Regions from separate parts of the Streptomyces sp. NPDC048295 genome, predicted to be linked through region 1. Evidence: riboswitches for the same ligand, from Rfam matches in the RefSeq annotation. Region 1 holds a riboswitch; the other holds the start of a gene.
The links. Region 1 has a riboswitch for cobalamin ahead of cobN (cobaltochelatase subunit CobN). Riboswitches for the same ligand answer to the same signal wherever they lie in the genome.
Positions count from the first base shown of each region.

Region 2: linked by a shared signal. The riboswitch ahead of AB0D53_RS13410 (prenyltransferase/squalene oxidase repeat-containing protein) and the one ahead of cobN (cobaltochelatase subunit CobN) in region 1 are both predicted to bind cobalamin.

Region 1 is NZ_JBEZLL010000016.1:50,731-60,907, forward strand. Features, by position in the region: gene AB0D53_RS23415 (cobalt-precorrin-5B (C(1))-methyltransferase) at 1-34, opposite strand, end outside; gene AB0D53_RS23420 (cobalt-precorrin-6A reductase) at 46-801, shown strand; gene AB0D53_RS23425 (precorrin-2 C(20)-methyltransferase) at 818-2,323, opposite strand; gene AB0D53_RS23430 (precorrin-8X methylmutase) at 2,326-2,952, opposite strand; gene cobG (precorrin-3B synthase) at 3,015-4,334, opposite strand; adenosylcobalamin (AdoCbl) riboswitch at 4,435-4,515, shown strand; gene cobN (cobaltochelatase subunit CobN) at 4,603-8,199, shown strand; gene AB0D53_RS23445 (hypothetical protein) at 8,472-8,708, shown strand; gene AB0D53_RS23450 (hydroxyacid dehydrogenase) at 9,262-10,177, opposite strand, start outside.
Region 2 is NZ_JBEZLL010000007.1:256,887-267,063, forward strand. Features, by position in the region: gene AB0D53_RS13385 (MarR family transcriptional regulator) at 1-242, opposite strand, end outside; gene AB0D53_RS13390 (ferredoxin) at 423-656, opposite strand; gene AB0D53_RS13395 (aldehyde dehydrogenase) at 656-2,116, opposite strand; gene AB0D53_RS13400 (MBL fold metallo-hydrolase) at 2,411-3,451, shown strand; gene AB0D53_RS13405 (DinB family protein) at 3,502-4,062, opposite strand; cobalamin riboswitch at 4,176-4,311, shown strand; gene AB0D53_RS13410 (prenyltransferase/squalene oxidase repeat-containing protein) at 4,421-5,695, shown strand; gene AB0D53_RS13415 (SCO2322 family protein) at 5,692-6,384, shown strand; gene AB0D53_RS13420 (energy-coupling factor transporter transmembrane protein EcfT) at 6,381-7,538, shown strand; gene AB0D53_RS13425 (ATP-binding cassette domain-containing protein) at 7,535-9,247, shown strand; gene AB0D53_RS13430 (ECF transporter S component) at 9,244-10,062, shown strand.

The DNA of each region.
Region 1 (10,177 bases):
GCTGGGCGCTGCGCCCGCCCTCAGTCTCACCCATGGATGGATCCGATGCATGTACTCGTACTCGGCGGCACGACGGAGGCCCGTCGCCTCGCCGAGTTGCTGGTGGAAGTGCTCCCGGCCGGAGCCGGGCTGACGAGTTCGCTCGCCGGACGTGTCTCCGGCCCGAGGCTCCCGCCGGGCGAGGTCCGCATCGGTGGCTTCGGGGGAGCCGACGGGCTCGCCGCATGGCTGCGCACGCACCAGGTGGACGCGCTCATCGACGCCACCCATCCTTTCGCCGGGACGATCAGTTTCAACGCGGCCGCGGCCGCCGCTGCCGCCCATGTTCCCCTGCTCGCCGTGCGCCGGCCCGGGTGGGTGCCCGGCAGGGGCGACGACTGGCATGCGGCCGGTTCCCTCGCCGAGGCCGCGGCGGCCCTGCCCGCGCTGGGGCGGCGTGTGTTCCTCACGACGGGGCGCATGGGGCTGGCCGCCTTCGCCGGCCTGGACGAGCTGTGGTTCCTGATGCGTTCGGTGGACGCCCCCGAACCGCCGTGCCCCGCCAGGATGGAAGTCCTGCTCGACCGGGGCCCGTTCACCCTGGACGGAGAGCGCGAGCTGATCCGCCGTCATCGCATCGACGTCGTCGTCACGAAGGACAGCGGAGGCGCCGCCACAGCACCCAAGCTCACCGCCGCGCGCGAGGCGCGGATTCCGGTGGTGGTGGTGCGGCGGCCGCCCGTGCCCGAGGGCGTCGAGGTCGTCGAAGGCCCGGAACCCGTCGTGGAGTGGCTCCGCGCGCACATCCTCCACCACGGGTAGCGCCGGCCGCCCTGGCTCAGGCCTCCGGATAGCGGCGCGGCGTCCACACGATCTGCCGCCCGTCGCCGCGCTCGACCCAGCGGGTCTGCGAGGACCCGACGAGCAGGATCGTGCGCATGTCGACCTCGGCGGGGTCGAGATCGCCCAGCCGCACGGTCCGCACGCTCTCGGCGGGCCCGCCGACATCCCGGCCGAGGACCACGGGTGTGTCCGGCGAGCGGTGTTCGAGCAGCAGGTCACGGGCCTTGCCGACCTGCCAGGTCCGGCTGCGCGACCCGGGGTTGTACAGCGCGAGCACCAGATCCGCCGTCGCCGCCGCGCGCAGCCGCTCCGCGATCACCTCCCACGGCTTGAGCCGGTCCGAGAGCGATATCGTCGCGTAGTCGTGGCCCAGCGGCGCACCCGCCCGGGCCGCGGCGGCGTTGGCCGCCGTCACCCCCGGCAGCACCCGCACCGGCACCTGCGCGTACTCGTCCTGCGAGGCCACCTCCAGGACGGCCGTCGCCATGGCGAAGACCCCGGGGTCGCCGCCGGACACCACGGCCACCCGCCGCCCGCGCCGGGCCAGGTCGAGGGCGAACTCGGCACGCTCCGACTCCACCTTGTTGTCCGAGCCGTGGCGCACCTGCCCCGGCCGGACCGGCACCCGGTCCAGATAGGTGGTGTAGCCGACCAGGTCGTCGGCGGCGGCCAGCGCCCCACGCGTCTCGGGGGTCAGCCACAGCGGCCCGGCCGGTCCGGTGCCGACCACGGCCACCTCGCCGCCCTCCGGGGCGCGTTCGGGACGCGCCGCCCCCACCCTGCTGGGCAGGACCGCGACCGCGAAGTACGGCACCGAATCGGCGTCCACCCCGGTCAGCTCGCCCACGCGCTCCCCGGCCATCGTGGCGCGCTCCACGTAACGCGCCTCGGGCAGCAGCCCGGACGCCTCGAAGGCGCGGCGCACGGCGGGAAACGTACGTCCCAGCTTCATGACCACGGCGGCGTCGGTGGCGGCGAGACGGGCGGTCAGCTCCTCCTCGGGCAGGGTGCCGGGCAGGATGGTCAGCACCTCCTCGCCCTCGACGAGCGGGGTCCCGAGCCGCGCGGCCGCCGCGCTCACCGAGGTGACGCCCGGGATCACTTCGGTCGGATAGCGGTCGGCGAGCCGCTTGTGCATGTGCATGTACGAGCCGTAGAAGAGCGGGTCGCCCTCGGCCAACACCGCGACCGTGCGACCGGCGTCCAGATGTACCGCCAGACGGGCCGCCGCCTCGGCGTAGAACTCCTCCATCGCCCCCCGGTACCCGCCGGGGTGGTCCGTGGTCTCCGTCGTGACGGGGTAGACCAGCTGCTCCTCGACATGGTCGGCACGGATGTGCTTCGCCGCGATGGACCGGGCGATGGACCGTCCGTGCCGGGCGCTGTGGTACGCCACGACATCGGCCTCGGCGATGATCTCCACCGCGCGTACGGTCATCAGAGCCGGATCGCCGGGGCCGAGCCCGACCCCGTACAGCCGGCCCGTCTTCTGCTCGCTCACGTCTACTCTTCCTCGCTGGCGATCGCGTTGAGGGCGGCGGCCGCGATGGCGCTGCCGCCGCGACGGCCTCGGACGATCAGATGCTCCAGCCCGGAGGGGTGCGCGGCCAGGGCGTCCTTGGACTCGGCTGCACCGATGAAGCCGACCGGCACACCGATGACCGCGGCGGGGCGCGGCGCGCCCTCCTCGATCATCTCCAGCAGCCGGAACAGCGCGGTCGGTGCGTTCCCGACGGCGACGACCGCGCCTTCCAACCGGTCGCGCCACAGCTCCAGGGCGGCTGCGCTGCGAGTGGTGCCCAACTCCTTCGCGAGCCCGGGCACCGCCGGGTCGGACAGGGTGCACACCACCTCGTTGTCCGCGGGCAGCCGCTTGCGGGTGACACCGCTGGCGACCATGGCCACATCGCACAGGATGGGTGCGCCGGCCCGCAGCGCGGCGCGGGCGCGGGCGACCGCGTCCGGGGTGAAAGCGAGATCACGGACGAGGTCGACCATCCCGCAGGCGTGGATCATGCGGACCGCGACCTGGCTCACATCGGCGGGCAGGCCTGCGAGATCCGCCTCCGCGCGGATCGTGGCGAAGGACTGGCGATAGATCGCCGGTCCGTCCTTCTCGTACTGGTGCACAGTGCTTTCGCTCTCTTCCTCGGGCGTGCGACGTCGGGTACAGGGGAGTGGGAGTACGGGGGTCAGCCGCGCGCGCGGCGGGCAGCGGCCACCGCCGCGGCGAGAGTGCCGGGGCTGTCGGGGACGCTCACGGGCGCGCCCCGCTCCTCGCCCCGCACGAGGGAGATCCGGTGTCCGTCCGGGGTGGCCACGACGTCGACCCACTCGCCGCGGGGATGCCCGCAGCGGCGTTCGCAGCCGGACCAGTACACCGGCAGCAGCCCCGCGCCCCCCACCGAGGCCGTCGCCTGGGCCCGCACATCGGCCAGCGACTTCGCACAGCCGGGCCGGCCGATACAGGCACCCACCCCGGTCCAGGGGGAGCCGGGGCCGACGACGAGACCGGTGGCCCCCAGCTCGTCCAGCGACCGGGCGGCCTGCCGCCGCTCCACCCCGGGTACGACGACCCCGCGCCACGGCGTCAGCCGCAACTCACCGACGCCCCGGTGGTGGGCCGTCTCCGTCAGCGACCGCCACTGCGCCGGGGCGATGCGCCCCAGGGGGATGCCGACCGACAGCGCGGCCGAGTCCTGCGGGCCCGTCACGACTCCGGGGGCGGGGCCGTCCGAGTCCGGCGGACAGGCACGGTCCTCGGTGGAGACGGTGCCGGGCCCCGCCTCCCGCAACCGTCGTACGACCTCTTCGAGGAGGGACCGGGCGCCGCCGGGCAGATCCGGTACACGCCAGGCGCCGGTGCCCGACGCCTGCTCCAGGAAGGTCTCGGCCGCCAGGAGGGCGGCCCGCGGCGCCCGTGCGCCGGGTATCCGTGCGGTGGCCGGGGCCGTGCCGATCCGCAGCAGCGCCGTTCCGTCGTCCTGCGCCAGCAGCGTCACATCGCCGCCCAGCGCGTCCACATCGCCACGGCCGTCGTCTAGCACGAACAAGAACCTGCCCGACAGCCCCGCCGTCCTCCCGCCCGCGCACAGCAGCACGTCCAGCTCGGACAGCCAGGGGCCGACGTCCCGCGCGCCCAGGCCGTCGAGCCCCGAGAGCGGTGACGCCACGATGTTGCGTATCCGCTCGTGGCGAGCGGAGGGCAACAGCCCGGCCTCGCCCAGCCGGTCGGCCAGTTCGGCTCCGCAGTCCGGACCCAGCCCGCGCAACTGGACATTGCCGCGCGAAGTGAGATGCAACTCACCATCGCCCAGACTCTCCGACAGCGCCCCCAGGGCCTTTGCCTGCACCGCCGTCAGCAGACCGCCGGGAACCCGGACACGGGCCAGCGAGCCGTCGTCCGCCCGGTGCAGCCGAAGCGTGCCGGGGCAGGCGTCACCGCGGTCCCGGGCAGACGCGTCTCCCGGCGGTGAAGGCGAAGTGGCAGGTCGGGGCATGGCGGCGAGCATACCGACCATCCGACCGGATCCGTATGTCCTCCATCGGTTGACCGGCCCTTACTATGCCTACTGACGAGCCATCCGGCACGTCGTCGCCACAGACGGCGACAGGGGAGGAAGTCCGGTGCGATTCCGGCACGGTCCCGCCACTGTGAGCCCGGCCACGGCCTGGCAAGTCAGGAACTCCCTTCCCCGAACACTCGAACCCGTTCGAGCAGGGGAGCCTCATTCCGACACCGCCCGGGGCGTGGACACCCCGAGGAAGGCCCGACGCCGCATGATCCTGCTCCTGTCGACGTCCGACACCGACCTGCTCAGTGCCCGCGCCTCGGACGGCCCGGTCCCCTACCGCTACGCCAACCCCTCCCGGCTCCCGCTCCAGGACCTGTCCCAGCTGCTCGACGGCGTCGACCTGGTCGTCGTACGCCTCCTCGGCGGCGTACGCGCCTGGCAGGACGGTCTCGACCAAGTGCTCGCCACCGGACGCCCCGTCGTCGTCCTCACCGGCGAACAGGCCCCCGACGCCCAGCTGATGGCCGCCTCGACCGTTCCCATCGGCATCGCCGCGGAGGCCCACGCCTATCTGGCCCACGGCGGTCCCGCCAACCTGGACCAGCTCGCCCGCTTCCTCTCCGACACCGTGCTGCTCACCGGCCACGGCTTCGCACCGCCCGCCCCGGCACCCTCCTGGGGCCCGCTGGAGCGCACCCCCCGGCGCACCGACGGCCCGGTCGTCGCCGTGCTCTACTACCGCGCCCACCACATGAGCGGCAACACCGCGTTCGTCGAGGCGCTCTGCCGCGCCGTCGAGGACGCGGGCGCCCGCGCGCTGCCGCTGTACGTCGCCTCGCTGCGCACCCCCGAGGCCGAACTCATCGAAGAGCTGCGCGCCGCCGACGCGATCGTGACCACGGTCCTCGCCGCGGGCGGCACCCGGCCCGCCGAGGCCTCGGCCGGCGGCGACGACGAATCCTGGGACGCGGGCGTCCTCAGCGGCCTCGACGTACCCATCCTCCAGGCCCTCTGCCTCACCGGTTCACGCACCGACTGGGAGGACAACGACGAGGGCGTCTCCCCGCTGGACGCCGCCAGCCAGATCGCGGTCCCCGAGTTCGACGGCCGCCTGATCACCGTGCCGTTCTCGTTCAAGGAGATCGACGAGGACGGCCTGCCCGCGTACGTCGCCGACACCGAGCGCGCCGCCCGTGTCGCCGGGATCGCCGTGCGTCACGCCCGGCTGCGCCACATCCCGGCCGCCGAGAAGCGGATCGCGCTCGTCCTGTCCGCGTACCCGACCAAGCACTCCCGGATCGGCAACGCGGTCGGCCTCGACACCCCGGCCAGCGCCGTCGCCCTGCTGCGCCGACTCCGCGCCGAGGGATACGACTTCGGTACGCGGGAAGTCCCCGGCCTCGCGTCGGGCGACGGCGACGAGCTGATCCGCGCGCTGATCGAGGCGGGCGGCCACGACCAGGAGTGGCTCACCGAGGAGCAGCTGGCCCGCAACCCGGTCCGCATCCCGGCCGCCGACTACCGGCGCTGGTACGCGACCCTCCCGGCCGAGCTCCGCGAAGCCGTCGAGCGGCACTGGGGCCCCGCCCCGGGCGAGATGTTCGTGGACCGGTCGGGCAACCCGGACGGCGACATCGTGCTCGCTGCCCTGCGCCACGGCAATCTGCTCATCCTCATCCAGCCGCCGCGCGGCTTCGGCGAGAACCCGATCGCGATCTATCACGACCCCGATCTGCCGCCCTCGCACCACTACCTGGCCGCCTACCGCTGGATCGCGGCCCGGGCCGACGACAACGGCTTCGGCGCCGACGCGATGATCCACCTCGGCAAGCACGGCAACCTGGAGTGGCTGCCCGGCAAGAACGCCGGCCTCTCCGCATCCTGCGGCCCCGACGCGGCCCTCGGCGACCTCCCGCTGGTCTACCCGTTCCTGGTCAACGACCCGGGCGAGGGGACACAGGCCAAGCGGCGCGTCCACGCCACCCTCGTGGACCACCTGGTGCCGCCGATGGCACGTGCCGAAAGCTACGGGGACATCGCCCGCCTCGAACAACTCCTGGACGAGCACGCCCAGATCGCGGCGATGGACCCGGCGAAGCTCCCGGCGATCCGCGCCCAGATCTGGACCCTGATCCAGGCCGCCAAGCTCGATCACGACCTGGGACTCGAGGACCGTCCGGAGGACGAGGGCTTCGACGAGTTCATCATGCACCTCGACGGTTGGCTCTGTGAGATCAAGGACGCCCAGATCCGCGACGGCCTGCACGTCCTGGGCGGCGCCCCGGCAGGTGCCGACCGGGTCAACCTCGTCCTCGCGATCCTGCGCGCCCGCCAGATCTGGGGCGGCACGGCCTCCCTGCCGGGCCTGCGCGAGGCCCTGGGGCTCGACGAGTCCGCCGCGACCCGCGTCACCGCCGACGAGACCGAGGAGCGGGCCCGCGCCCTGGTCCAGGCGATGGAGGACGCGGGCTGGTCCCCGGACGCCGTCGCCGAGGTGGCCGCCGGCCACCCGCGGGCGGTCGCCGACATCCTGGACTTCGCGGCCCGCGAGGTGGTGCCGAGGCTGGCCGCCACGACCGACGAACTCGACCACACCCTGCACGCGCTGGACGGCGGATTCGTCCCCGCCGGACCCTCCGGCTCCCCGCTCCGCGGCCTGGTCAACGTCCTGCCGACCGGCCGCAACTTCTACTCCGTCGACCCCAAGGCCGTACCCTCACGTCTCGCCTGGGAGACGGGCCAGGCCCTGGCCGACTCGCTCCTGGAGCGCTACCGCACCGACAACGGCGACTGGCCGACCTCGGTCGGCCTGTCCCTGTGGGGCACCAGCGCGATGCGCACCGCCGGTGACGACGTCGCCGAAGCCTTCGCGCTGCTCGGCGTCCGCCCGGTCTGGGACGACGCCTCGCGCCGCGTCACCGGCCTGGAGGCGATCCCGCCGGCCGAGCTCGGCCGCCCGCGCATCGACGTCACCCTGCGCATCAGCGGTTTCTTCCGCGACGCCTTCCCGCACACCATCGGCCTGCTCGACGACGCGGTCCGCCTCGTCGCCTCCCTGGACGAGCCCGCCGAGCAGAACCACGTACGCGCCCACACCCAGGCCGACCTGGCCGCCCACGGCGACGAACGCCGCGCCACCACGCGCATCTTCGGCTCCCGCCCCGGTACGTACGGCGCCGGTCTGCTCCAGCTCATCGACTCGCGGGACTGGCGCACCGACGCGGACCTCGCCGAGGTCTACACGGTGTGGGGCGGCTACGCCTACGGACGTGAACTCGACGGCCGCCCGGCCCGCGAGGAAATGGAGACGGCGTACAAGCGGATCGCGGTCGCGGCCAAGAACACCGACACCCGTGAACACGACATCGCCGACTCGGACGACTACTTCCAGTACCACGGCGGCATGGTGGCCACCGTCCGCGCCCTGCGCGGCACCGCCCCGGAGGCGTACATCGGCGACTCCACCCGCCCCGAGACGGTCCGCACCCGCACCCTGGTGGAGGAGACCTCACGGGTCTTCCGTGCCCGGGTCGTGAACCCCAAGTGGATCGAGGCGATGCGGCGGCACGGCTACAAGGGCGCCTTCGAGCTGGCCGCCACCGTCGACTACCTCTTCGGCTACGACGCGACGACGGGCGTGGTCGCCGACTGGATGTACGACAAGCTCACCGAGACGTACGTCCTGGACCCGGTCAACCGTGAGTTCCTCCAGCAGGCCAACCCCTGGGCCCTGCACGGCATCGCGGAGCGCCTCCTGGAGGCGGAGTCCCGTGGCATGTGGGCCAAGCCGGACCCGGCGGTCCTCGAAGCGCTGCGCCAGGCATACCTGGAGACGGAGGGCAACCTGGAGGGCGAGGACTGACCCCCCTCGGGGCCCGGCCGGCCGACAGCGGCATACGACCGGGCCCCGACAGAGGCATACGACCGGGCCCCGCCCGCAGCACCGGCCGGGGCCCGGTCCGCCGTCAGGCTGCTCCTCGTACCGGCGCCCGCGTCCCTGTGCCCCGGATGGCGGTGATCGCCGCACTCGGCTGTTGCCCGCCGCTGCTCGGGAAAGCGTGTGTACGAGTGACATGGCGCCGAGGACACCGCCGCCGGGCATAGTGTCGCCGGTGACGTGGAAGCGATCTACGCATGACCGAAAGTGGCAGTCCTCATATCTCGATGCCCAGGATCACCGTGCTGGGAGTGCAGCCCGGTGATCCGCCCTTCCGTCTGGTGGAGATCGACGGGGAGGTTGTCAGCGCCGCGACATCGATGATGGATGTACTCAGCGCTGCCTCGGCCGCAGGAATCAAGGTCCACGACCTCGACGACCCCGACGTGGTGCGGTGGGTGGGCGGCGGCAAGTACGTCTGGAGGCCGCACTGACAGTTCTTCCGTGGCCGACCGTGCGCGACACGGCCGGATGTGGCCCGGACACCGTCGAGCCGGGCCACTGGTCAGCCCCGGTGCAGCTCGCAGCTGTCCGACCGGGCACCGCCGCCCGGCTCGCACACGCTCGCGTGGACCGGTACGGCCGCCATGGCGATTCCCGCCACGGCAGCGGCCGCGACGACGGTGGCCCTGGGCTTCCGAACGCTGATGAACGATTCCTTCGGCGTCCTGTCTGCGGCCGGCCCGCCGGGACGTGCCAACACACCGACGTGCGACACCGTCACCACGCGAACACATCGACGTACGACACCACCGCACACGAACACATCGACACGTGAACACACCGACAGGCGAACACACCGACAGGCGAACACACCGGTACATGAACCCCGGTGCGCGGTCACGAGCCGGCGCCGACGGCCTGGCAGGCCCCGAACTCTCCTGCCCCACGCTGACGTTCCACCCACGTTTCGCTGACGTTTCGCTGACGTCGCGTGTGCGGCCCCACCGCGCCGGGGCCGCACCTGCGACGACGGCCTCCGCGGCCTCAGGCCAGTGATGCCGCGCGGGCGGGGTCTATGGCGTACTGAAGAGGCTCGTCATGTATAAAGCGTCGGAGTTCGTCGAGCACAAGCTCTCCGAGACGATGACGTTCGGCCCCGAGGGCACCACCGAGATGGGGTGTCAGGACCACGTTGGGAAGGGTGAAGAGTGGCGAGTCATGGGCGGGAGGCTCCGGGTGCGTGACATCGAGTACGGCGGTGAGGTCGGGTCTGGCGCGCAGGACCTCCGCCGCGGCGGTCTCGTCGACGAGCGCGCCACGGGCGGTGTTGATCAGCGTCGCGCCCGGCCCCATGGAGTTCAGCAGCCGCGTTCCGATCGTGCCGCGGGTCTCGGGCAGGAGCGGGGCGTGGAGACTGACGACCTGGCTGGTGGCGAACAGTTCCTCGATGCCGACGAGCCGTACTCCCGCCCGCCGGGCGGTGTCCGGGGAGGCGAGGGGATCCGTGGCGAGGACCTCGATGTCGAAACGGCCGAGGTGGGACGCGACGAGACGGCCGATGTGCCCGAGCCCCAGCAGGCCCACACGTGACCGGTAGGCCCCCGGCACCTGGGGGTTGTGGGGGAAGCGGCGACTGCTCGCCACCTCGCGGGTGATGCGGTGTACCTGCTTCAGCCCGAGGAGGACCTGGGCGAGGGTGAACTCCGCCACCGGGATCGCGTTGGCCGGGGCGGCGGAGACGATCGGGATGCCACGCGCCCAGAACGCGGGTGTGGTCAGGTGCCGCACGGAACCCGCGGCGACGAGGACCGCCCGCAACCGGGGGGCGTGCGAGAGGAGGGCGGCATCGAGGACGGGCGCGCCCCAGCCCGTGAGCAGGACATCCACCTGCCCCAACACCTGGGGATCCGCGTCGAGTTGCTCCCGCGTGAGGGGCGGGGCCTGCAGTTGTACGAGACGT
Region 2 (10,177 bases), on a different contig from region 1:
CCGTCGAAGCCGAGGCCGAGCTCGTCGTACTTCTCCAGCCGCGCGGTCAGTGCCGGGCGGGTCCACTTCCCCGGATCCCTGGCCACGTGGTTCAGCGTCCACCAGTGCGGCTGTGTGAGGTCCTCCGTCGCCAACTCGGCACGGATGGCCCCGACCACCAACCGACACGTCTCACCGGTCCAGGCCCCAATGGGCTGGCCGGCCAACTCCTCGTGCGTGTACTCCCTGATCGCGCCGCTCATGCCATTCCTTCCAAAAAATCATCAGGACGTGGCGACCGTAGGACCTCAAGTCTGGTTGAGGTCAAGGGAGTAGCCGGGCCGGCGCATGCCGCCGGGACCGCCCGGCCCGCCGCCCAGGGCCTTTCGTCCGGATCACGCCGGGCTCGCTCGCGGGGACCGGCCCGGTCCGGACGAAGCGCCCTAGTCCTCCGGCGGGAAGACGACCTCCCCCGAGCCGGTCAGCGTGATCGTGATCGCCTCGACCGGGCAGCCCTCGGCCGCCGTGAGGACCTGCTCGTCGGCGTCGGTCTCCGGGACCACCGGGCGCGACTGCCGGGCGGAGTCCAGGGCGAAGCGGCCCGGTGCGTGGTTCAGGCACATCCCGGAGCCGATGCAGATCCCCCGGTCGACCTCCACGGCCCAGCGGTCCCCCATCACGCCCCCTCGTATCCGGCCGGCAGGTGGATCATCTTGTGCTCGAAGTACTCGCCGTACCCCTCGGGGCCGAACTCCCGCCCCAGACCTGAGTTCTTGTACCCGCCGAACGGGCCGAGCATGTCGAGACTGAAGGTGTTCACGCTGTACGTACCGGTCCTGACCCGGCGGGCGATGTCGATGCCGCGTTCGGTGTCGGCGGTCCAGACGCTGCCGCTGAGGCCGTAGTCGGAGTCGTTGGCGATCCGTACGGCCTCGTCCTCGTCGCCGTACGGCAGCAGGCAGATGACGGGGCCGAAGATCTCCTCGCGGGCGATGCGCATGGAGTTGTCGACGTCACCGAAGAGGGTCGGCTCGACGTACCAGCCCCGCTCCTGGGAAGCCGGACGGCCGCCGCCGGTGAGGATCTTGGCGCCTTCGTCCTGCCCGATCCGGATGTAGTCGAGCGAACGCCGCTGCTGGCGCTGCGCGACCAGCGGGCCGAGTTCGGTGGCGGGGTCGAGCGGGTCGCCGACCTTCAGCGCACCGGCCGCCGCGGCGAACGCCTCGGCCGTCTCGTCGTAACGGGAGCGCGGGACGAGGATGCGGGTCTGGGCCACGCACGCCTGGCCGTTGATCATCCAGGCGAAGGGGACGATGCCCGCCACGGCGGCGTCCAGATCGGCGTCCGGCAGGATGACCGCGGCGGACTTGCCGCCCAGCTCCAGGGTGACCCGGGTGAGGTTGCGCGAGGCGACCTCCATCACCCGGCGCCCGGCGGCCACGGAGCCGGTGAACGACACCTTGTCGACGCCGGGGTGCCCGACCAGGTACTCGCTGACCTCCCGGTCGGCCGGAAGGATCGACAGCACCCCCTCCGGCAGCCCGGCCTCGGCGGCGATCTCGGCCAGGATGTAGGCGTCCAGCGGGGACTCGGGCGAGACCTTGAGCACGGCGGAGCAGCCGGCCAGCAGGGCGGGCGCGAGCTTGGCGGCGGCGGTGAACTGCGGAACGTTCCACGGCACCACGGCCGCGACCACCCCGACCGGCTCCCGGCGCACCAGCAGCGGCCCGAGCGCCCCGGCCCGCCGCTCCTCGTACGGGAAGTCGCGGGCGACGGTGATCGCCGCGTCCCACACCATCATCGCGGCGAGCGCCTGCACCATGACGCTCGACGTGTACGGGGTGCCGTTCTCCGAGCTGATGACCCGGGCGATCTCCTCGTACCGCACGGCGAAGCCGTCCTTGATCCTGGTCACCACCGCGATCCGCTCGTCCAGGCCCATCCGCGCCCAGGGCCCCGCGTCGAACGCCCGCCGCCCGGCCTCGACGGCCCGGTCCACATCCGCCTCACTCGCGTGCGGCACCCGGCCGATGACCTCTTCGGTGTGCGGCGAGACGACCTCGATGGTGTCCCGGCCCAGCGGATCGACCAACTCCCCGCCGATGAACAGTTTTCCGTGTTCGACAAGCTCGGTCATGACTGCTGCCTCCCGCGGCCCGGCGCGTTGCCCGGCTCAGTATCCGACCCGGCATCTGACTCCGTGTCAGAACTGATACCAGTTCCAGTTCCAGGAGTCCACGTCCGCGACACCGTTCGACATGCACGCGGACGGCTTCGGCGTCGCGCGGGACACCGCCGCCCCACGAAAGGCCGAGCCCATGGCCCGGACCAGATGGTCGACCAGGGCTACTACTGGAACAAGTTCTCGTTACAGTGGGGGCGACGCACCGGAGCCGCAATTCCGCACGTTGTCTGGAGAGATGGGGACCTCATGACGCAGGTGACCGACCACGGCGGGGGCGTGCACAGCATCAAGGTGCCCATCCCGGACAATCCGCTCGGCCATACCCTCGTGCACGTCCTGGACACCGACCGGGGGCCGGTCCTGATCGACACCGGGTGGGACGACCCCGAGGCGTGGGACACGCTCGGCGCCGGGCTCGCCGCCGTCGGTACGGGGGTGGCGGACATCCACGGGGTGGTCATCACCCACCACCACCCCGACCACCACGGGCTCTCCGGGCAGGTGCGCGATGCCTCCGGGGCCTGGATCGCCATGCACGCGGCGGACACCGCGATCGTGCGGCGTACCCGGGAGTCCCGGCCCGGTACCTGGCTGGCGTACCTCGCGGCCAAGCTCACCGCGGTCGGCGCGCCCGAGGAGCACCTCGCGCCGTTGCGGGCCGCCGCGGCCGGCGGAGGGCGGGCGCGGGCGCTGCCGGGGCTGCGGGCCGCGCTGCCGGACCGGGAGATCGTCCCCGGTGAGCTGCTCGATCTGGCGGGGCGCAGGCTGCGGGCGATCTGGACGCCGGGGCACACGCCGGGGCATGTGTGCCTGCATCTGGAGGAGGAGCATCCGGGGAACCTGCCGGGCCGTGGGCGGCTCTTCTCGGGTGACCATCTGCTGCCGGGGATCAGTCCGCACATCGGGCTGTACGAGGACCCGGACGACGCGACGGTCGGCGATCCCCTCGGTGACTACCTGGACTCGCTGGAGCGGATCGGCAGGCTCGGGGCCGCCGAGGTGCTGCCCGCCCATCAGTACGCCTTCACCGATGCGGCGGGACGCGTGCAGGAGCTCATCGGCCATCACGAGGAGCGGCTGACCGGGCTGCTGGGTCTGCTGGCACAGCCGCTGACGCCGTGGGAGCTGGCCGAGCGGATGGAGTGGAACCGGCCCTGGGAGCAGATCCCGCACGGCTCCAGGAACATCGCCGTCTCGGAGGCGGAGGCGCATCTGCGGCGGCTGGTGAAGCTCGGGCGCGCGGAGGCGGTGCCGGGCAGCGAGCCGGTGAGGTACACGGCGGTGTGAGTGCGGGGCGGGCCGCCCCGCCCCGCACCCTTCAGCTCACCGGCCGGGCCTCACTGGCCCACCCGTCCGTCGATGCACTCGCGCAGCAGGTCGGCCTGCCCGCAGTGCCGGGCGTACTCCTCGATCCTGTGCACCAGCAGCGACCGGACGGAGACGCTGTCCTTCCCCAGCCGCTCGCCCAGGTCCGCGTGGCCGGCCAGTGCGGCGTCGGTCGCGGCCTGCTCACGCTCCAGATCGGCGTAGGCGGCGTCGACCACGGCCTGATCGGCGACGGCTCCGTCGAAGTCCGCGTCACGTCTGCCGTACAGCTTGGGCAGCGGCTCACCGTCGGTGATCCAGTTGCGCCAGTCCCGTTCCACCTCGGCGAGGTGGCGCAGGAGGCCGAGCAGCGACAGCGTCGACGGCGGGACCGAGCGCCGGGCCAGCTGCTCCGCGTCCAGGCCCTCGCACTTCATCCTCAGGGTCAGCCGGTAGTCGCGCAGGTACTCCTGGAGCGTCGGGAGCTCGCCGTCCGGACCGGCACCTTCCGAGTTGCGGGGGTCGTCGTCCGGGTCCGCCCACATGTCGGGGTAGACGGTCGCCTGGGTCCAGCGTGCGGGTTGATCACTCATGCGGGACATGGTCGTCCGTTCGGGGCCGAACTCGCCAGTGGGTTTCCGGCGTTGCCCGCCAGTGGGTTTCCGCACCGTCGGTGGGCCGAAGCCGCCCCGGGCCCGGCCGGGCCCGCCCGGTAGAGTGTGCGGGTCGTCATCATGCCCGTTCAGGGGGAAGCCGGTGCGAATCCGGCACTGACCACGCAGCCGTGAGCCGTCGTCGCAGACGGTGAGTCGGAATGCCCTGTCCGCGGTCGTGACCGGCTCGGACCACCGGACCCACCGGAGGTCGGCACCGTCGAGGTATACGGAGCCGGAGCCTGGTGCCTGAGCGTGCCTGTGCCCGGTTCACCCCGCAGGAGAGGCCCCGCCCGCCATGACCGTACGCCGCAGCGCAGCAACGCTCGCCGCCACCGCCGCCGTGCTCTGCTCGGCCGCAGCGCCGGTCGCGGTCGCAGCGCCGTCCCCCTCGCCCTCGCCGTCCGCCGCACTGCCCGCCGGGCTGTACGGCACGAAGGACCCCACCTACGACGGGGTGTGGCGGCAGTCGATGTCGTTCCTCGCCCAGCGGCTGGAAGGGGTCACCCCGGCCGCGAAGTCGGTGGACTGGCTGGTCTCCCAGCAGTGCGCCGACGGCTCCTACGCCGCGTTCCGGCCCGATGTCTCCGCGCCGTGCGACGCGAAGACGGTGCGGGACACCAATGCCACCGCGGCCGCCGCCCAGGCGCTGGTCGAGGTCGGCGGGCACCGGGAGACCGTGAACAACTCGGTGCGCTGGCTGAAGTCCGTGCAGAACGAGGACGGCGGCTGGGGCTACACCGCCGGCACGCCCAGCGACGCCAACTCCACCTCCCTGGTGATCGGCGCCCTCGCCCGGCAGGGGCAGCGGCTCGCCGACATCACCACCCCCGGTGGGAAGACCCCCTACGACCCGCTGCTCGCGCTCGCGATCCCGTGCGGCGGCAAGGACGGCGGCGCCTTCGCGTACCAGCCCGACAAGAAGGGGAAGCTCGCCGCGAACGCGGACGCCACCGCGGCCGCCGTGCTCGGCACGATGGGCAAGGCGATGGCCGTCGGGAACAACGCCGCGGGCAAGGCGCCCAGCTGCCACCCGGGCTCCGGCCTCACGCCCGAGCAGGCCGCCCAGAACGGTGCCCACTACCTCGTCGGCGCCCTCGCCGGCAGCAACCACCTGGACCTGGCGCCGATGCCCGGTGCCACCGACACCACCCCGCAGCCCGACTTCGGCAACACCGCCGACGCGGTCGTCGCCCTGTCCGCCTCCGGCCACCAGGACAAGGCGGCCGGGGCCATCGGCTGGCTGAAGAAGAACTCCGCGGACTGGGCCGCCGGGAGCGGCCCCGCCGCCTACGCCCAGCTGATCCTGGCCGCCCACTCGACCGGCGACGACGCCCGGGACTTCGGCGGCGTCGACCTGGTCGCCCGGCTGAACGCGGCCGGCCCCGAGCCCGCCGCCGTCGTGACGCCCGACCCGTCCGCCGACACCGGGTACGAGGCCACCGAGAAGGACCAGGTCCACAGCGGCGACGACGTGATCGGCGGCGTGTGGTGGTACATCGGCATCGGCCTCGTCCTCGCCGCGATCGCGTTCTTCCTGATCAGCGGCCGCCGCAAGAACAGGCAGCCGTGAGGCGCGCGGGACGGGCCACCGCGCTGCTGGTGGTCCTGGGCGCCGTCCTGGCCGTGCTCGGCGCCGGACCGGCCCAGGCGGCCGGCTACCGGTACTGGTCGTACTGGGAGAGCTCCGGCTCCGGCTGGACGTACGCCACCCAGGGCCCGTCCCTGGTCCGGCCGGACGACGGGGCGGTGCAGGGTTTCCGGTTCTCGGTGAGCGAGGACTCCCAGGACTCGGCGAAGCCGCGCCGCGCCCCCGACTTCACGAAGATATGCGCGGACACCCCGGCCGAGGACGGCACCAAGCGGATCGCGCTCGTCATCGACCCGGGCACGGCCGCGGACGCCCCGGCCGGTGAGACACCGCCCACGCCGCGCACCGCGTGCGCGCGGGTGGACCCCGACGCGAGCGCCGCGGAGGCGCTCGCCTCGGTGGCGAAGCCGCTGCGGTACAGCAGCGACGCGATGCTCTGCGCGATCACCGGCTACCCGGCCTCCGGCTGCGGCGAGCAGGTCTCCGGCGACGGGCAGGGCACGCCCGCCACATCCCCGTCCGCCTCCGCCCCGTCCGCACCGGCCGGGTCCGCCGCCTCCTCCGGCCCGGGCGGCTCCTCCGGCCCGTCCGCCGGGGTGCTCGTCGGGGTCGGCGCCGTCCTCGTTCTCGGCGTCGCCGCGGTCGTGCAGTCCCGCCGCCGCCGCGGATGACCGCCCCGACCGGCTCCGCCGTCCTGGCGCGCAGCCGCCCGCTGCGCGCCCCCGAGGCGAACCGGAGCAACGCCCTGCCCGCAGGGGCCTGGTGGCTGTGGGCGCTCGGCCTCGCCACCGCCGCGTCCCGGACCACCAATCCGCTGCTGCTCGGACTGCTGGTGGGGGTGGCCGGTTACGTCGTGGCGGTGCGCCGCACGGACGCGCCGTGGGCACGTTCGTACGGGGCGTTCATCCGGATCGGGCTGTTCGTCGTCGGTGTGCGGCTGGTCTTCTCCGTCTTTCTCGGTTCGCCGATCCCCGGTACCCACACGCTGTTCACGCTCCCCGAGGTGCCTTTGCCCGACTGGGCGAAGGGGGTCAGGATCGGTGGCCGGGTCACCGCCGAGCAGCTGGTCTTCGCGCTGTACGACGGAGCGAAGCTGGCCACCCTGCTGATCTGCGTCGGTGCGGCGAACTCGCTCGCCAACCCGGCCCGGCTGCTGAAGTCGCTGCCGGGCGCGCTGTACGAGGCGGGCGTCGCGGTCGTCGTCGCGATGACGTTCGCGCCGAACATGGTCGCCGACGTGATGCGGCTGCGCACCGCACGGCGGCTGCGCGGCCGCCCGACCGGTGGCGTCAAGGCGGTCCTCCAGATCGGGCTGCCGGTCCTGGAGGGCGCGCTGGAGCGGTCGGTCGCGGTGGCGGCGTCGATGGACGCGCGCGGATACGGGCGCACCGCCCAGGTCCCGCCCGCCGTCCGGCACACCACGAACGTCCTCACCCTCGGCGGGCTGCTCGGGGTGTGCGCCGGTACGTACTGTCTGCTGGCCGCGCAGGGTGCGGTGTACGGGCTGCCGCTGCTGATCGCCGGGCTCGTCGCCGCGGTGGCCGGGCTGCGGCTCGGCGGGGCCCGTTCGGTGCGTACCCGCTACCGGCCCGACCGGTGGGGTGCGCGGGCCTGTCTGGTGGCGGGCTCGGGTGTCGCGGTCGCGGTGGCGATGATCTGGGCGGGCGGTGCCGACGGGGCGGCGCTGCACCCCGGGGTCGTACCGCTGGTCGCGCCGGTGCTTCCGCTGTGGCCCGCGGCCGCGGTGCTGATCGGGCTGCTGCCCGCGGTGGTGGCACCGGTGCCGCCGCCCGCGGGCGGCCCGCGTTCCAAGGAGATCCAGTGATCCGGTTCGAGCAGGTCTCGGTGCGCTACGAGGGGGCGGCACGGGCCACTCTCCGCGGGGTCGATCTGACCGTTCCCGAGGGCGAGCTGGTGCTGCTCGTCGGCCCGTCCGGGGTCGGCAAGTCGACGCTGCTCGGGGCCGTCTCGGGTCTGGTGCCGCACTTCACCGGCGGCACGCTGAGCGGCCGGGTCACGGTCGACGGGCGCGACACCCGTACCCACAAGCCGCGTGAACTCGCCGATCTGGTCGGCACGGTGGGCCAGGACCCGCTCTCCCACTTCGTCACCGACACGGTCGAGGACGAGCTGGCGTACGGCATGGAGTCGCTGGGCCTGGCCCCCGGCGTGATGCGCCGGCGGGTCGAGGAGACCCTGGACCTGCTGGGGCTCGCCGGGCTGCGCGACCGGCCGATCGCCACGCTCTCCGGCGGCCAGCAGCAGCGGGTCGCGATCGGTTCCGTCCTCACCCCGCACCCGAAGGTCCTGGTCCTCGACGAGCCGACGTCCGCGCTGGACCCGGCGGCGGCCGAGGAGGTCCTCGCCGTGCTGCAACGGCTGGTGCACGACCTGGGAACGACGGTCCTGATGGCGGAGCACCGGCTGGAGCGGGTGGTGCAGTACGCGGACCAGGTCGTCCTGCTGCCGTCGCCGGGCGCCGCCCCGGTCATGGGCGCGCCGGCGGATGTCATGGCCGTCTCCCCGGTCCGCCCGCCGGTCGTCGCGCTGGGCCGGCTGGCGGGCTGGGAGCCGCTGCCGCTCTCGGTCCGCGATGCCCGGCGCCGGGCGGCGGGCCTGCGCGAACGGCTCGCGTCGGTGCGGCCGCCCGCTCCGGAGCCGGTGACCGCCCCCACGCTGCCCGCCCCGGCCCCCTCCCCCGTACGGCGCGGCGCCCTGGCCCGGCTGCTGGGCCGCGGCGCGCGGACGCCCGACGTGCCCGAGCCCGTCGCCGACGCCACGGCCCGGGTCGAGCGGCTCGGCGTACGACGCGGCCGGGTCGAGGCGCTGCGCCGGGTGACGCTCACCGTCGCCCCCGGCGAGACCGTCGCCCTGATGGGCCGCAACGGCGCGGGCAAGTCCACCCTGCTGGCCACCCTCGTCGGCATGGTCGAGCCCACCACCGGCACCGTCCTGGTCGGCGGCCGGACCCCGCACCGCACCGAGCCGCGCGAGATGGTGCGCCGGGTCGGGCTCGTACCGCAGGAGCCACGCGATCTGCTGTACGCGGACACCGTCGCCGCCGAGTGCGCCGCGGCCGACGGCGACGCGGGGGCCGCCCCGGGCAGCTGCCGGGCACTGGTCTCCGAACTGCTGCCGGGCGTGCCGGACGACACCCATCCCCGCGATCTCTCCGAGGGCCAGCGGCTCGCGCTCGCCCTGGCGGTCGTGCTCACCGCACGGCCCCCGCTGCTGCTCCTGGACGAGCCGACGCGCGGCCTGGACTACGCGGCGAAGGCCCGGCTGGTCGTGGTGCTCCGGGGCCTCGCGGCCGACGGTCACGCGATCGTGCTGGCCACGCACGACGTGGAGCTCGCCGCCGAGCTGGCGCACCGGGTGGTGATCCTCGCCGACGGGGAGACGGTCGCGGACGGCGAGACCCGGCAGGTGGTGGTCTCGTCCCCGGCGTTCGCGCCGCAGACCGCGAAGATCCTCGCCCCGCAGGAGTGGCTGACCGTGGCGCAGGTGCGCGCCGCACTGGGAGAGCCGTCGTGAGCGGGCGCCAGGTGCGGCCGGTACGGCTCGGGCCGCGGGCGATCGCCGCGCTCGTCGTCGTCAGCGCGATCGGGGTGGTCGCGTTCGGCTGGCCGCTGCTGGCCGGCCCCGACGCCGGTCTGGCGCACGCGCAGGACGCGCCGTGGCTGTTCGCCGCGCTGCTGCCACTGCTGGTCGGGGTGGTCGTCGCGATGATCGCGGACTCCGGTCTGGACGCGAAGGCGGTGGCGATGCTGGGGGTGCTGGCCGCGGTCGGCGCGGCCCTGCGGCCGCTGGGGGCGGGCACGGCGGGGCTGGAGCCGATGTTCTTCCTGATGGTGCTGAGCGGCCGGGTGCTCGGGCCCGGCTTCGGCTTCGTGCTCGGCTCGGTGACCATGTTCGCCTCGGCGCTGCTCACCGGCGGCGTGGGGCCGTGGATGCCGTTCCAGATGCTGTCGATGGGCTGGTTCGCGATGGGCGCGGGCCTGCTGCCGGGCCCGGACCGGCTGCGCGGGCGGGCCGAGCTGCTGATGCTGGCGGGGTTCGGGTTCGTGGCGTCGTTCGCGTACGGCACGGTGATGAACCTGTACGGCTGGACGATCGTGCCCGGTCTCGGCTCGGGGATCTCGTTCCACCCCGGGGATCCGGTGACCGACAACCTGGTGCGCTTCCTCGCGTACTGCGCGGCCACCTCGCTCGGCTGGGACCTGGGCCGGGCGGTGCTCACCGCGGTGCTGACGCTGGCGGTCGGTCCGGCGCTGCTGAAGGCGCTGCGGAGGGCCACCCGCCGCGCCAACTTCGAGGCCCAGGTCACATTTGACGCTCCCCGCGAGTGAGGGCTCCCACAGGACCTTGGTCCACCACTATCCGGGGCAGTAGCCGCCCCGGGGCCGGGCTCTTTCCCCGGCACCCGCGCCGACCTGCCGCGACGCCCGCCGGGCGGCCGGGGTG